One region of the Sporosarcina sp. FSL K6-3508 genome, then DNA from elsewhere that is predicted to be linked to it. Evidence: a T-box and tRNA genes for the amino acid it is inferred to sense, from the RefSeq annotation. Region 1 holds a T-box; the other holds one or more tRNA genes.

Region 1 (7,288 bases):
AAACGTAAGCGAATACTTCTGTATAGATTTGACGGAGTGATACAGAACTCGCCGGAGGACTGTTAGTCAATAAATAATTGAATTCATCACGATACTTTTTCCAGTAATGATACAAACTCCACAAACCCGCAAGCGCACCAATAAACGCGGCAAAGACCGCAAATTGGACAGCTATCCTAGGAGATAATCCCAGTACGTTCACAACAATAAAAGCACCTGCAAGAACAACAACAATCCGGACGATCTGTTCAATTAATTGAGATACAGAAGTTGGTTCGAACTTTTGATAGCCTTGCAAAAATCCGCGCCCAATACTGAGTAACGGAACGGCAAGCAATGCAAAGCTGACCCAGCGGATGACTGAGGCGATATCTTGCACCGTGAAAATTTGTTCATCATCTCTTATCACGAGGCCAGCGATAGGATTCGCTAAGGCGAACAAAGCGAGAAACGACAGTAAACCTGTCAAAGACATGACGAGCATGCCTGACTTCATCAACTTTCGCCCTGTCGCATAATCCCCGAGCGCGTTATATTTCGAAACGAACTTCGAGATTGCAAGCGGTGCCCCCGAAACTGCCACCGCAAGTGCTAGGTTATAAGGTATGTATGCATATTGATAGAGACCGACACTTTTTTCACCGACTATTGCATAAAATGGGATAACATAAAGCAGCCCAAGTGCCTTTGACAAAAATAAGCCAATCGTTAAAATGGCTGTGCCTTTAATTAAATTCGATGCCATGATTGATTCCTTCCATTTCTCAAGAGATACTTATATAGTTTACCCCTCGGCACGTGTTTGTACAATCTTTAACTGCAAGCGACATGGTGTATAATGAATTCAAAACGAATGAAAGCGTGGTTCTACTATGTATGATGTAATTGTGATCGGCGGCGGCCCTTCTGGCTTAATGGCTTCTATTGCAGCGGCCGAACAAAACAAACGTGTATTGTTGCTTGAAAAGGGGCGTAAGCTCGGTAATAAACTGGCCATTTCTGGAGGTGGCCGCTGCAACGTCACTAACCGCCTATCTCAAGAAGAAATAATCAAGCACATCCCGGGTAACGGAAAATTTCTCTACGGACCATTCTCCGTCTTTAATAACCAAGACATCATCCAGTATTTCGAAGGTTTAGGTGTGCCTTTGAAAGAAGAAGATCACGGTCGTATGTTCCCTGTTTCCAATAAAGCGAAAGATGTCGTCAATGCCTTATTGAATCAAATGGATAAATTTGAAGTGGAAGTGCGTTTAGAATGCCGTGTTCAGAAATTGCTGATGAATGACGAAAAGATTCTTGGTGTCCGATTGGATGATGGCGAAGAACTGCAGGCCAACGCAGTCGTCGTAGCAGTCGGTGGCAAAGCAGTTCCCCAAACAGGCAGTACAGGAGACGGCTATCCTTGGGCTGAACGCGCCGGACATACTGTAACAGAACTTTACCCGACAGAAGTTCCTTTATTGTCAAAAGAACCATTCATCGTCTCAAAGGAATTGCAAGGTCTCGCGCTGCGTGATGTCAATGTGTCGGTGCTGAATAAAAAAGGTAAAACGCTTGTTTCGCATCAAATGGACATGCTTTTCACCCATTTCGGATTGAGCGGGCCTGCGATATTGCGCTGTAGCCAATTTGTCGTCAAGGAACAAATGAAAAACGGCAAACAACCGGTGTTGCTACAAATCGACTCTATACCCGATCAGCATGAGGAACAGCTCATGCAATCCATTACAAAGGTTTTGAAGGATGAGTCTAAAAAGCAAGTGAAGACTTCTTTAAAAGGGCTTGTACCTGAGCGCTGGCTTTTATTTTTACTACAAAAAGCTGAGATCGCTGAAACTGAAATCGGCGCAGATATTCCCAAGGAAGCTATTCGCAAGCTCGCTCATTTGCTCAAGACATTTCCTGTTCACGTTACCGGGACACAACCTATCGAGAAAGCATTCGTCACAGGCGGCGGTGTGTCTGTGAAAGAAATCGAACCAAAGACGATGGCTTCACGAAAAAAGTCCGGTCTCTTTTTCTGCGGAGAGATTCTTGATATACACGGTTACACGGGCGGATATAATATTACCGCTGCGCTTGTTACAGGCAGATTAGCTGGTATAAATGCAGGGATACTGTGAAAACATTGTGTTGTATGAGCGCGGAGTGAAGGTTTATGAGCGGTAAAAAACTTTTATGAGCGTGAATCGAAGAGGTATGATCATGTATCGATGCAGTATGAGCGACTTTCCCAAAAGTATGAGCGCTTGCCCACAATTTATGATCGCGACCATCTTTTCAATCAAAATAAGCCGGTCAGAGAAAAATATTCTCTGACCGGCTTTTAAACATTTTATTAACCAGCGACTATATTTACTAGACGTCCAGGAATCGCAATAATTTTTTTCAATTCCTTACCTTCCATCCACTGTTTTACATCTTCGTTCGCTAGTGCAACTTGCTCTAGCTCTTCTTTCGTACTATCCTTCGACACATTGATTTTCGCACGGATTTTACCGTTGATCTGTACCGCTACTTCTACCGTGTCATCAGACAATTTCGTTTCATCATACGTCGGCCATTGTGCATAAGCTACTGTCTCCGTATGACCGAGTTTCACCCATAGCTCTTCTGCCAAATGCGGCGTAATCGGTGAAATCAATAAAACGAATCCTTCGATATACGCTTTCGGTAATTTATCCGCTTTATAGCACTCATTGATGAAGACCATCATCTGAGAAATCGCCGTATTATTGCGCATGCCTTCGAAATCTTCGGTTACTTTCTTGACTGTCTGATTGTATACTTTCTCAAGCGGTCCGCCTGTTTCTTCCGTAAGCTTATCCGTCAACGTATCATCTTCATTGACCAGTAAGCGCCAAATTCGGTCTAGGAAACGACGGGATCCGTCCAAACCGTTTGTCGACCATTCCTTCGAAGCATCAAGAGGTCCCATGAACATTTCATAAAGACGCAGCGTATCTGCACCGTGAGAATGAACGATATCATCCGGGTTGATGACGTTACCTAAAGACTTGGACATTTTCACATGACCTTCCCCTAGTATCATCCCTTGGTTGAAGAGTTTTTGGAACGGCTCTTTCGTCTGAACCACGCCGATATCATACAGCACTTTATGCCAGAAACGCGCGTACAATAAATGCAGAACCGCGTGCTCTGCTCCTCCTACGTAAATATCCACCGGCAGCCAGCGCTCTGCTAATTCCGGATCAATAATCATTTCATCATTGTTCGGATCGATATAACGCAAGTAGTACCAGCAGCTACCTGCCCATTGCGGCATCGTATTCGTTTCACGACGACCTTTCATACCTGTTTTTGGATCTACCACATTGACCCATTCTTCAATATTCGCTAGTGGCGACTCGCCAGTGCCGCTCGGCTTGATATTCTGTGTAACTGGAAGCATCAATGGCAATTCCGACTCATCCACTGTCGTCATCGTGCCGTCTTCCCAATGAATGACAGGAATCGGCTCGCCCCAGTAGCGTTGACGAGAGAACAACCAGTCACGCAGACGATACGTAATTTTGCGTTCGCCAGTTCCTTGCTTTTCGAACCATTCAATCGACTTTGCAATCGCTTCTTCTTTTCCTAAACCATTCAAGAAATCAGAATTGACATGCTCACCTTCACCTGCATAGGCTTCTTCGTCAATATTCCCGCCTGCTACAACTTCGACAATCGGTAAATCAAATGTTTTTGCGAATTCGTAATCCCGCACGTCGTGCGCTGGAACCGCCATGATTGCACCTGTTCCGTACGTCGCCAAAACGTAATCCGCAATCCAGATTGGCATTTTCTCGCCACTTGCCGGATTAATCGCAAACGCACCTGTGAAGACGCCTGTTTTATCTTTCGCTAAATCCGTACGCTCCAGATCACTCTTTGATTTCACATTGTCGATGTACTGTTCCACTGCCTCACGCTGCGCATCCGTCGTAATCTCTTGTACTAATTTATGCTCAGGTGCCAAAACTGCATACGTTGCACCAAAAATCGTATCCGGACGTGTTGTGAACGCATCAAATGAATGTTCCGTGTCGGCAATTTGGAATGTTAACTGTGCACCTTCTGAACGACCGATCCAGTTGCGCTGCATATCTTTCAGGCTTTCAGGCCAATCAAGGTCATCTAAATCTTCAAGAAGACGATCCGCATATTCAGTAATACGCAAAACCCACTGGCGCATCGGACGGCGTTCAACCGGGTGATTTCCTCGTTCGGACAGTCCATCGATGACTTCTTCATTTGCAAGCACAGTTCCTAAAGCAGGACACCAGTTGACCGGAACTTCATCGATATACGCAAGGCCTCGCTTATACAGCTGAATGAAAATCCATTGTGTCCATTTGTAATAGCTCGGGTCCGTTGTATTGATTTCACGGTCCCAGTCATAAGAAAATCCAAGTTCTTGCATTTGACGCTTGAATGTCGCAATATTTTTCGCAGTGAATTCCGCAGGGTCATTTCCTGTATCGATCGCATATTGCTCCGCAGGCAAACCGAACGCATCCCAGCCCATTGGGTGTAACACATTGTAGCCTTGCTTACGTTTAAATGCGCTCAAAATATCTGTCGCAATATAGCCTAGCGGATGCCCGACATGCAACCCCGCGCCGGACGGATACGGAAACATATCCAATGCGTAAAATTTCGGCTTGGATGGATCATTGATCATTTTATACGTCTTGTTGTCATCCCAATACTTCTGCCATTTTTCTTCGATTTGCACGTGATTATAACTCATCTGAAAATTCCTCCAATTCAAATAGAAAAGGCTCTCGTCCCTTTGCACAGGGACGAGAGCCTATATAGCTTCCCGCGGTACCACCCAAATTAACGGATTTCTCCGTCCAACTTGATTCCTTAACGCGGATCACGGTATCAGTTACATCTCTTCACTAATACAGACTCCTAGGCGAGTTCGATCTACGTTACTACAGACTTGCACCTGCCGTCTGCTCTCTTAAAATAAGCGGTAGAACTACTATTCCTGATCAAAGCCATCATTATTTTCTTCAGTTTACCCGAAACCCTGATTGAATACAAGCCTTCCCTGTTGCTTTTTGTCGTATACATACAGATTGTTGTATGATTTATTCGCTTGCTACGTGGTACAATGTCTGTTGTAAAGGAGCTGGATACGATGAACCAACCAACTTTTCCGTTCCCGAGTGAAGGGAAACGGTATCATACATGGTCTCGACATTTAAAAGATACATTTGGATGTAAAATTGCGAAAGTAGCACTGGATGCGGGGTTTGACTGTCCGAACCGCGATGGAACTGTCGCGCATGGAGGCTGTACATTTTGCAGCGTTGCAGGTTCTGGTGATTTCGCCGGAGACCGCGTCGATCCAATCGAAGTGCAATTTAAAGAAATCAAGGAACGCTCGCAAAGAAAATGGAAAGACGCAAAATATATGGCGTATTTCCAAGCGTATACGAACACCCACGCTCCCCTTCCTGTATTGAAAGAGAAATTTGAAGCTGCCCTCGCACAAGAAGGAGTCGTTGCGCTTTCCATCGCAACTCGTCCGGATTGCCTCCCCGATGACGTAGTTGAATATTTGGCGGAACTCAATCAGCGTACCTATTTATGGGTCGAACTCGGTTTACAGACGGTTCATGAATCCACTGCAAAACTAGTCAATCGAGCGCATGATTTCGAGTGCTATAAAGAAGGCGTCGATAAACTTCGGAAACATGGCATCCGCATTTGCAGCCATATTATTAACGGCTTGCCGGGTGAAACGGAAGAAATGATGATGGAAACTGCGCAGGCAGTTGCAAAGCTTGACGTTCAGGGAATTAAAATTCATTTGCTTCATTTGTTGAAAGGTACTCCTATGGTCAAACAATATGAAAAAGGCAAATTGGAATTCCTGACAAAAGAAGCGTATATAAACCTTGTCGCAGATCAGCTGGAAATCATGCCTCCTGAGATGATTGTACATCGGATTACTGGAGACGGACCGATTGATTTATTGATTGGACCGATGTGGAGCGTAACCAAATGGGAAGTGCTGAATGGCATTGACGCGGAATTGGAAAGACGGAACAGCTGGCAAGGGAAAAAGTATGTGCAAGAGGTGAACTTGAAGTGACGGACATTATTTTGCATCGTGTCCTGCCTGTAGCAAAGCGGCTCATTTCAGAACGCGTGCAACCGGGCGAAATGGTGGTCGACGCAACAGCAGGCAACGGAAACGATACACTGTTTCTGGCTGAGCTTGTCGGAGACTCCGGAAAGGTATTTGCGTTTGATATCCAACAGCAGGCACTGGATACGACGCGTCAACATCTTGGCGATTTAGCAGGCCGGACTTCTTTAGTTCTCGATAGTCACGAGAACGTCCGCCAGTATGTAAGCGGCGAAATCGGCGGTGCCATGTTTAATTTAGGCTATCTGCCTTATAGTGAAGACCAAAGCATCATTACAAAGCCTTCTTCAACCATTGCAGCGCTGGATGCTTTGCTTGGCTTACTAAAAAAAACGGGCATCATCACGATTACCGTGTATGACGGACATGAAGGTGGCAGCGAAGAACGCGATGCGCTGCTCGAATATGTCAAGACGCTGCATCAAGGTGATGTCCATGCCATCCGCTACGAATTGCTGAATCAACGCAGAAATCCACCTTTTTTGATTGCGCTGGAAAAAATGAAGGATTTTAAAGAGGTTCGCAAAGTAGCTATAGAATGAAGTTGAAACCCCGCTGCAGCTTGGATTCTTCAAGTTGCCGTGGGGTTTCTTTTCTAATTAGTTGAAGTGACGAATATCTGCAATTGTTTCTGTTTCAATGAAATTCGTTTTGTTAATAAACTTCAATAATTTACTCGCAGTCTCTGCCGCAGTACTTAGTTGTCCTTGTTCTTTATAAGCAATGAATTTCTCTAAATGAGGAAATTGTTCTTCTGAAGAAGATCGGATGGTCTCTTGCATGCCCGTATCAATAATTCCAGGCGCGATCGATACAATACCTACTGGGTTCTCTGACTGCTGTTGTTCTAATGCAACGACTCGCGAGAAGTGATCAAGCCCCGCTTTCGTTGTGCAATAAATGCTCCACCCTTCATAAGCATTGCGACCAGCGCCGGATGAAATGTTCAAGACCTTTTTCTCTCCCGAAAAATCTACTAAAGTGGCGATAAATGTATTGATCAAATGAATAGGAGCAGTCAGATTTACTTTCACTGCTTTCTCAATTTCTTCCGAATCCAATGAACCAACCATATCAATCGGATCGATCACACCCGCGTTATTGATTAAGGTGAAA
Region 2 (7,288 bases), 960 kb from region 1:
CAAGCGGTTAATCGCTCCTTCTATTGAAAGGGAAGTACGAACAGCGTTGACTGAAAAAGCCGAAGCGCAGGCGATTCATGTGTTTTCCGAAAATCTTCGGAGCCTTTTACTGCAAGCTCCCTTAAAAGGCAGGACAGTTCTCGGTGTGGACCCTGCTTTCCGTACAGGGTGTAAGTTGGCGGTCGTAGATGAGACGGGTAAGCTTCATGATATCTCCGTGATATATCCACATCCGCCCAAACCGCAAAAAGAGGCATCGAAAAAAGTAATAATGGATTTATTGAAGAAATATCCGATTTCGATCATTGCAATCGGCAATGGAACCGCTTCAAGAGAAACCGAGAAATTCATTGTCGAACTAATTAAAGAAGCTGAAGAGCCAGTTTCCTACGTGATAGTAAACGAGGCAGGTGCCAGTGTCTATTCGGCGTCACCGCAAGCAAGGGAAGAGTTCCCTGATCTCCAAGTCGAACAGCGTAGCGCTGTATCGATTGCACGTCGTTTGCAAGATCCGCTGTCAGAACTCGTCAAAATTGATCCCGAGTCAATAGGTGTGGGGCAATATCAGCATGACGTGGCAAAAAAGAATCTGTCGGAGTCCTTGTCCTTTGTCGTAGAAACGGCTGTAAACCAGGTAGGTGTCAATGTCAACACCGCCTCTTCTTCACTTTTGCAATATGTTTCAGGGCTTTCAAAAACTGTAGCTGAAAACATCGTCAAAGCAAGAGAAGAAGCAGGTAAATTCAAAAAGCGAACAGACTTAAAGAAGATTCCAAGATTAGGTGCCAAAACATATGAGCAAGCAATCGGCTTCCTGCGCATACCAGAATCCAAAGAACCTTTTGATACAACAGGGATTCACCCGGAAAGCTATAAAATTGCAGAATCCGTTTTGAAAGAAGTAGCGCTGGATAAAACTCAATTGGGAACGAGTGAAGCGACAGAGGCTTTGGGGAAAGTCGACATTGCACAACTGGCTAGACAGCTAGAGGTTGGAGAGATCACGCTTAAGGACATTATCGAAACGTTGCAACGCCCCAACCGTGACCCTCGTGACGACTATCCACAACCATTACTGAAAGCGGATATTTTGGATATTAAAGATCTGCATGAAGGAATGGAAATGCAAGGGACTGTCCGAAATGTCGTGGATTTTGGTGCCTTTGTTGATATTGGTGTTTCCGAAGACGGTCTGGTTCACATATCGAAGATGAAAAAAGGATTCGTCAAACACCCATTAGACGTCGTAGCCTCCGGTGACATTGTGACAGTGTGGATCGATTCAGTTGATCGACAAAAGGGACGTATTGCTTTATCCATGCTGCCTTTATCTAAGTAAGGGAGAATATGAGTATGTCGGATGAACAACTACAACAACTAGTCGAGCAAATCTCACTCGACGTCTTCTATAAACCTTTCATCCATCAAGCAATCTTTAATAAAAGGTTGCGTACAACAGGAGGACGCTATAAGCTATCCAATCATTATATTGAGATTAATCCACTTGTTGTCCAACTTTACGACGAGGATGAATTGGTTGGAATCATCAAACATGAACTATGCCATTACCATCTTCATTTAGAAGGTAAAGGATATAAACATGGGGATACCGATTTTAAAAAACTGTTACGACAGACAAATTCGCCACGTCATTGTAAGCCGCTTGCAGAGCGAAGAACGAAAAGTACGGTCGTCCACCATTATCGTTGTACTGCCTGTGGGTGCAACTATCAAAGACGAAGACGAATGGATTGCCGTAAATATCGTTGCGGAAAATGTGCGGGGAAGATCGTCAGAGTAGTATAAATAAAGAAAAGGGCTGTCATGAAAGACTGAAATGTCTTTTATATGGCAGCCTTTACTCGTAAATATTGGCAATGAACTCAGTGAGACGCGCTAAAGTCTCGTAGGACCATACCAGTCTTATATTATATATTCTCATCGTAATAGCGTTTTCCAAGAATGAATAAAAAGTTTTTTGACCCACAAGTAAGTATTGTTAAAGTGAAATGTTTTCAGAAGGATCTTAGAATCGGGATAGAGGCTATACAAAATAAAATAAAAAAATTTAAAGTGAAAGCTTGTTAAATCAAGGTTCTAGAAGAATAATGAAAGTTTTTTTAAAAAGATTGATAAAAAAGGTTGACGAATTTGATGACCCTGTCTATAATAGGAAAAGTCGACTGAGACATGCGGAACAAATCGCACATTAGTTTACCGAACAATATAACTAAGGCCCCTTGGTCAAGCGGTTAAGACACCGCCCTTTCACGGCGGTAACACGGGTTCGAATCCCGTAGGGGTCACTTTAGTAAAATGAAACGAATGCCTAGAAGTCTGACGAACAGATTATCAGTAGTGGGGTATAGCCAAGCGGTAAGGCAACGGACTTTGACTCCGTCATTCGTTGGTTCGAATCCAGCTACCCCAGCCATTTTTATAACATCACTTTTTAAAGTGTTATAAGGATCAAGTATGGTATTTGGAACATCTCGTTTTTTACTTTCAAAACGAGCCATTAGCTCAGTTGGTAGAGCATCTGACTTTTAATCAGAGGGTCACAGGTTCGAATCCTGTATGGCTCACCACTTTTTTAAAAAAGTTGTTGACTTATCATTTCAATCATGTATAATAGAGTTTGTCGCTAAAACAGAGCGGTAGTGGCGGAATGGCAGACGCGCTAGGTTGAGGGCCTAGTGGGGGTTAACCCCGTGGAGGTTCAAGTCCTCTTTACCGCACCAAACATGCTATTCATTACAATTTATATGCGGGTGTAGTTTAGTGGTAAAACCTCAGCCTTCCAAGCTGATGATGAGGGTTCGATTCCCTTCACCCGCTCCATATTATTTAACCAAATGAACCTTGAAAACTGAACAGCAAAACGTTAACGAATTATACGTTTGTGCATCGGCTCTGCCGGTGACATAAACAAAATGAGTATCTTAAATGATGCCAGCAAGAAATCGAGCTAACTCGAATTTCTCTTTTATGGAGAGTTTGATCCTGGCTCAGGACGAACGCTGGCGGCGTGCCTAATACATGCAAGTCGAGCGAATCTTTGGGAGCTTGCTCCTAAAGATTAGCGGCGGACGGGTGAGTAACACGTGGGCAACCTACCTTACAGATGGGGATAACTCCGGGAAACCGGGGCTAATACCGAATAATCCATTTCTTCGCATGAAGAGATGTTGAAAGACGGTTTCGGCTGTCACTGTGAGATGGGCCCGCGGCGCATTAGTTAGTTGGTGGGGTAACGGCCTACCAAGACCACGATGCGTAGCCGACCTGAGAGGGTGATCGGCCACACTGGGACTGAGACACGGCCCAGACTCCTACGGGAGGCAGCAGTAGGGAATCTTCCACAATGGACGAAAGTCTGATGGAGCAACGCCGCGTGAGTGAAGAAGGTTTTCGGATCGTAAAGCTCTGTTGTAAGGGAAGAACACGTACAGGAGTAACTGCCTGTACCTTGACGGTACCTTACCAGAAAGCCACGGCTAACTACGTGCCAGCAGCCGCGGTAATACGTAGGTGGCAAGCGTTGTCCGGAATTATTGGGCGTAAAGCGCGCGCAGGCGGTCCTTTAAGTCTGATGTGAAAGCCCACGGCTCAACCGTGGAGGGTCATTGGAAACTGGAGGACTTGAGTACAGAAGAGGAAAGCGGAATTCCACGTGTAGCGGTGAAATGCGTAGAGATGTGGAGGAACACCAGTGGCGAAGGCGGCTTTCTGGTCTGTAACTGACGCTGAGGCGCGAAAGCGTGGGGAGCAAACAGGATTAGATACCCTGGTAGTCCACGCCGTAAACGATGAGTGCTAAGTGTTAGGGGGTTTCCGCCCCTTAGTGCTGCAGCTAACGCATTAAGCACTCCGCCTGGGGAGTACGGCCGCAAGGCTGAAACTCAAAGGAATTGACGGGGACCCGCACAAGCGGTGGAGCATGTGGTTTAATTCGAAGCAACGCGAAGAACCTTACCAGGTCTTGACATCCCGCTGCCCGGCATGGAGACATGCTTTTCCCTTCGGGGACAGCGGTGACAGGTGGTGCATGGTTGTCGTCAGCTCGTGTCGTGAGATGTTGGGTTAAGTCCCGCAACGAGCGCAACCCTTAATCTTAGTTGCCATCATTCAGTTGGGCACTCTAAGGTGACTGCCGGTGACAAACCGGAGGAAGGTGGGGATGACGTCAAATCATCATGCCCCTTATGACCTGGGCTACACACGTGCTACAATGGACGGTACAGAGGGCTGCAAACCCGCGAGGGGGAGCCAATCCCACAAAACCGTTCCCAGTTCGGATTGCAGGCTGCAACTCGCCTGCATGAAGCCGGAATCGCTAGTAATCGTGGATCAGCATGCCACGGTGAATACGTTCCCGGGTCTTGTACACACCGCCCGTCACACCACGAGAGTTTGTAACACCCGAAGTCGGTGGGGTAACCCTTACGGGAGCCAGCCGCCGAAGGTGGGACAGATGATTGGGGTGAAGTCGTAACAAGGTAGCCGTATCGGAAGGTGCGGCTGGATCACCTCCTTTCTAAGGATAGTATGCCATCTTGGCATTCGGAAGATGGATCTTCGATCCGTCACGTTAACGTTTTGCGTTCAGTTTTGAAGGCTCATTTTTTGAGTGTTCAAAGCTTTTTTCTTTAGACTTGTTCATTGAAAACTGGATAAAACGACATTGAAAGTAATCAAGTAATCAACCGAATCGAACATTTTGTTTGATTCATGTAAACTTTTTAACCTTCGTTCTTTCTATCGCTAGAGAGACGTTGGACCTTTTATAGGTTAAGTTAGAAAGGGCGCACGGCGGATGCCTTGGCACTAGGAGCCGATGAAGGACGGCACTAACACCGATATGCTTCGGGGAGCTGTAAGTAAGCTTTGATCCGAAGATTTCCGAATGGGGAAACCCACTGTCCGTAATGGGACAGTACGTTCACGTGAATACATAGCGTGATCGTGGCACACCCGGAGAACTGAAACATCTAAGTACCCGGAGGAAGAGAAAGAAAATCGATTCCCTTAGTAGCGGCGAGCGAAACGGGAAGAGCCCAAACCAGGAAGCTTGCTTCCTGGGGTTGTAGGACACTCTATACGGAGTTACAAAGGAATGCATTAGACGAAGCGATCTGGAAAGATCCGCCGCAGTGGGTAACAGCCCCGTAGTCGAAAGTGCATTCCCTCCAGAGTGGATCCTGAGTACGGCGGAACACGTGAAATTCCGTCGGAATCCGGGAGGACCATCTCCCAAGGCTAAATACTCCCTAGTGACCGATAGTGAACCAGTACCGTGAGGGAAAGGTGAAAAGCACCCCGGAAGGGGAGTGAAATAGAACCTGAAACCGTGTGCCTACAAATTGTCAGAGCCCGTTAATGGGTGATGGCGTGCCTTTTGTAGAATGAACCGGCGAGTTACGATTCCATGCAAGGTTAAGCTGAGAAAGCGGAGCCGCAGCGAAAGCGAGTCTGAATAGGGCGCATGAGTATGGGGTCGTAGACCCGAAACCAGGTGATCTACCCATGTCCAGGGTGAAGGTCAGGTAACACTGACTGGAGGCCCGAACCCACGTATGTTGAAAAATGCGGGGATGAGGTGTGGGTAGCGGTGAAATTCCAATCGAACCTGGAGATAGCTGGTTCTCTCCGAAATAGCTTTAGGGCTAGCCTCAAACGAAAGAATCTCGGAGGTAGAGCACTGTTTGGACGAGGGGCCCATCCCGGGTTACCGAATTCAGACAAACTCCGAATGCCGATGATTTATGTTTGGGAGTCAGACGGTGGGTGATAAGATCCATCGTCGAGAGGGAAACAGCCCAGACCACCAGTTAAGGTCCCCAAGTATCCGTTAAGTGGAAAAGGATGTGGCGCTGCCCAGACAACCAGGATGTTGGCTTAGAAGCAGCCATCATTTAAAGAGTGCGTAATAGCTCACTGGTCGAGTGGCGCTGCGCCGAAAATGTACCGGGGCTAAACGGATCACCGAAACTGTGGATTGACGCAAGTCAATGGTAGGAGAGCGTTCCAAGGGCGTTGAAGCTAGACCGGAAGGACTGGTGGAGCGCTTGGAAGTGAGAATGCCGGTATGAGTAGCGAAAGAAGGGTGAGAATCCCTTCCACCGAATGCCTAAGGTTTCCTGAGGAAGGCTCGTCCGCTCAGGGTTAGTCAGGACCTAAGTCGAGGCCGATAGGCGTAGACGATGGACAACAGGTTGATATTCCTGTACCACCTCCCCGCCGTTTGAGTAATGGGGGGACGCAGTAGGATAGGGTGAGCACGCAGTTGGTTGCGTGTCTAAGCAGTGAGGTGGAGAACGAGGCAAATCCCGTTCTCATATAACACTAGGCTGTGATGGCAAGGAGAATTGTCTCCGGAGTCCCTGATTTCACACTGCCAAGAAAAGCCTCTAGCGAGGCGGGAGGTGCCTGTACCGCAAACCGACACAGGTAGGCGAGGAGAGAATCCTAAGGTGATCGAGAGAACTCTCGTTAAGGAACTCGGCAAAATGACCCCGTAACTTCGGGAGAAGGGGTGCTCTGGTAGGGTGAATAGCCCGAGAGAGCCGCAGTGAATAGGCCCAGGCGACTGTTTAGCAAAAACACAGGTCTCTGCAAAACCGTAAGGTGACGTATAGGGGCTGACGCCTGCCCGGTGCTGGAAGGTTAAGAGGAGGGGTTAGCGCAAGCGAAGCTCTGAATTGAAGCCCCAGTAAACGGCGGCCGTAACTATAACGGTCCTAAGGTAGCGAAATTCCTTGTCGGGTAAGTTCCGACCCGCACGAAAGGCGTAACGATCTGGGCACTGTCTCAACGAGAGACTCGGTGAAATTATAATATGCGTGAAGATGCGCATTACCCGCGACAGGACGGAAAGACCCCGTGGAGCTTTACTGTAGCCTGATATTGAATTCCGGTGCAGCCTGTACAGGATAGGTAGGAGCCTTGGATTCCGGAGCGCCAGCTTCGGAGGAGGCGTTGGTGGGATACTACCCTGGCTGTATTGGACTTCTAACCCATGCCCGTGATCCGGGCAGGAGACAGTGTCAGGTGGGCAGTTTGACTGGGGCGGTCGCCTCCTAAAGAGTAACGGAGGCGCCCAAAGGTTCCCTCAGAATGGTTGGACATCATTCGTAGAGTGCAAAGGCATAAGGGAGCTTGACTGCGAGACCTACAAGTCGAGCAGGGTCGAAAGACGGGCTTAGTGATCCGGTGGTTCCGCATGGAAGGGCCATCGCTCAACGGATAAAAGCTACCCCGGGGATAACAGGCTTATCTCCCCCAAGAG

What was found. A T-box is a leader RNA that pairs with one kind of tRNA and senses whether it is charged. The one in region 1 lies ahead of leuS (leucine--tRNA ligase), so its partner is inferred to be a tRNA-Leu.
Region 2: it encodes a tRNA-Leu, which carries the amino acid that the T-box ahead of leuS (leucine--tRNA ligase) is inferred to sense. The anticodon was not compared.

Annotation. Positions count from the first base shown of each region.
Region 1 is NZ_CP152016.1:2,210,752-2,218,039, forward strand. It holds gene MKX97_RS10845 (polysaccharide biosynthesis protein) at 1-745, opposite strand, end outside; gene MKX97_RS10850 (NAD(P)/FAD-dependent oxidoreductase) at 873-2,126, shown strand; gene leuS (leucine--tRNA ligase) at 2,342-4,756, opposite strand; T-box leader at 4,802-5,019, opposite strand; gene MKX97_RS10860 (TIGR01212 family radical SAM protein) at 5,156-6,115, shown strand; gene MKX97_RS10865 (class I SAM-dependent methyltransferase) at 6,127-6,714, shown strand; gene MKX97_RS10870 (SDR family NAD(P)-dependent oxidoreductase) at 6,772-7,288, opposite strand, start outside.
Region 2 is NZ_CP152016.1:3,170,908-3,178,195, reverse strand. It holds gene MKX97_RS15740 (Tex family protein) at 1-1,339, shown strand, start outside; gene MKX97_RS15735 (SprT family protein) at 1,354-1,806, shown strand; tRNA gene MKX97_RS15730 (tRNA-Glu) at 2,235-2,306, shown strand; tRNA gene MKX97_RS15725 (tRNA-Gln) at 2,360-2,434, shown strand; tRNA gene MKX97_RS15720 (tRNA-Lys) at 2,513-2,588, shown strand; tRNA gene MKX97_RS15715 (tRNA-Leu) at 2,655-2,741, shown strand; tRNA gene MKX97_RS15710 (tRNA-Gly) at 2,768-2,841, shown strand; rRNA gene MKX97_RS15705 (16S ribosomal RNA) at 2,986-4,537, shown strand; rRNA gene MKX97_RS15700 (23S ribosomal RNA) at 4,790-7,288, shown strand, end outside.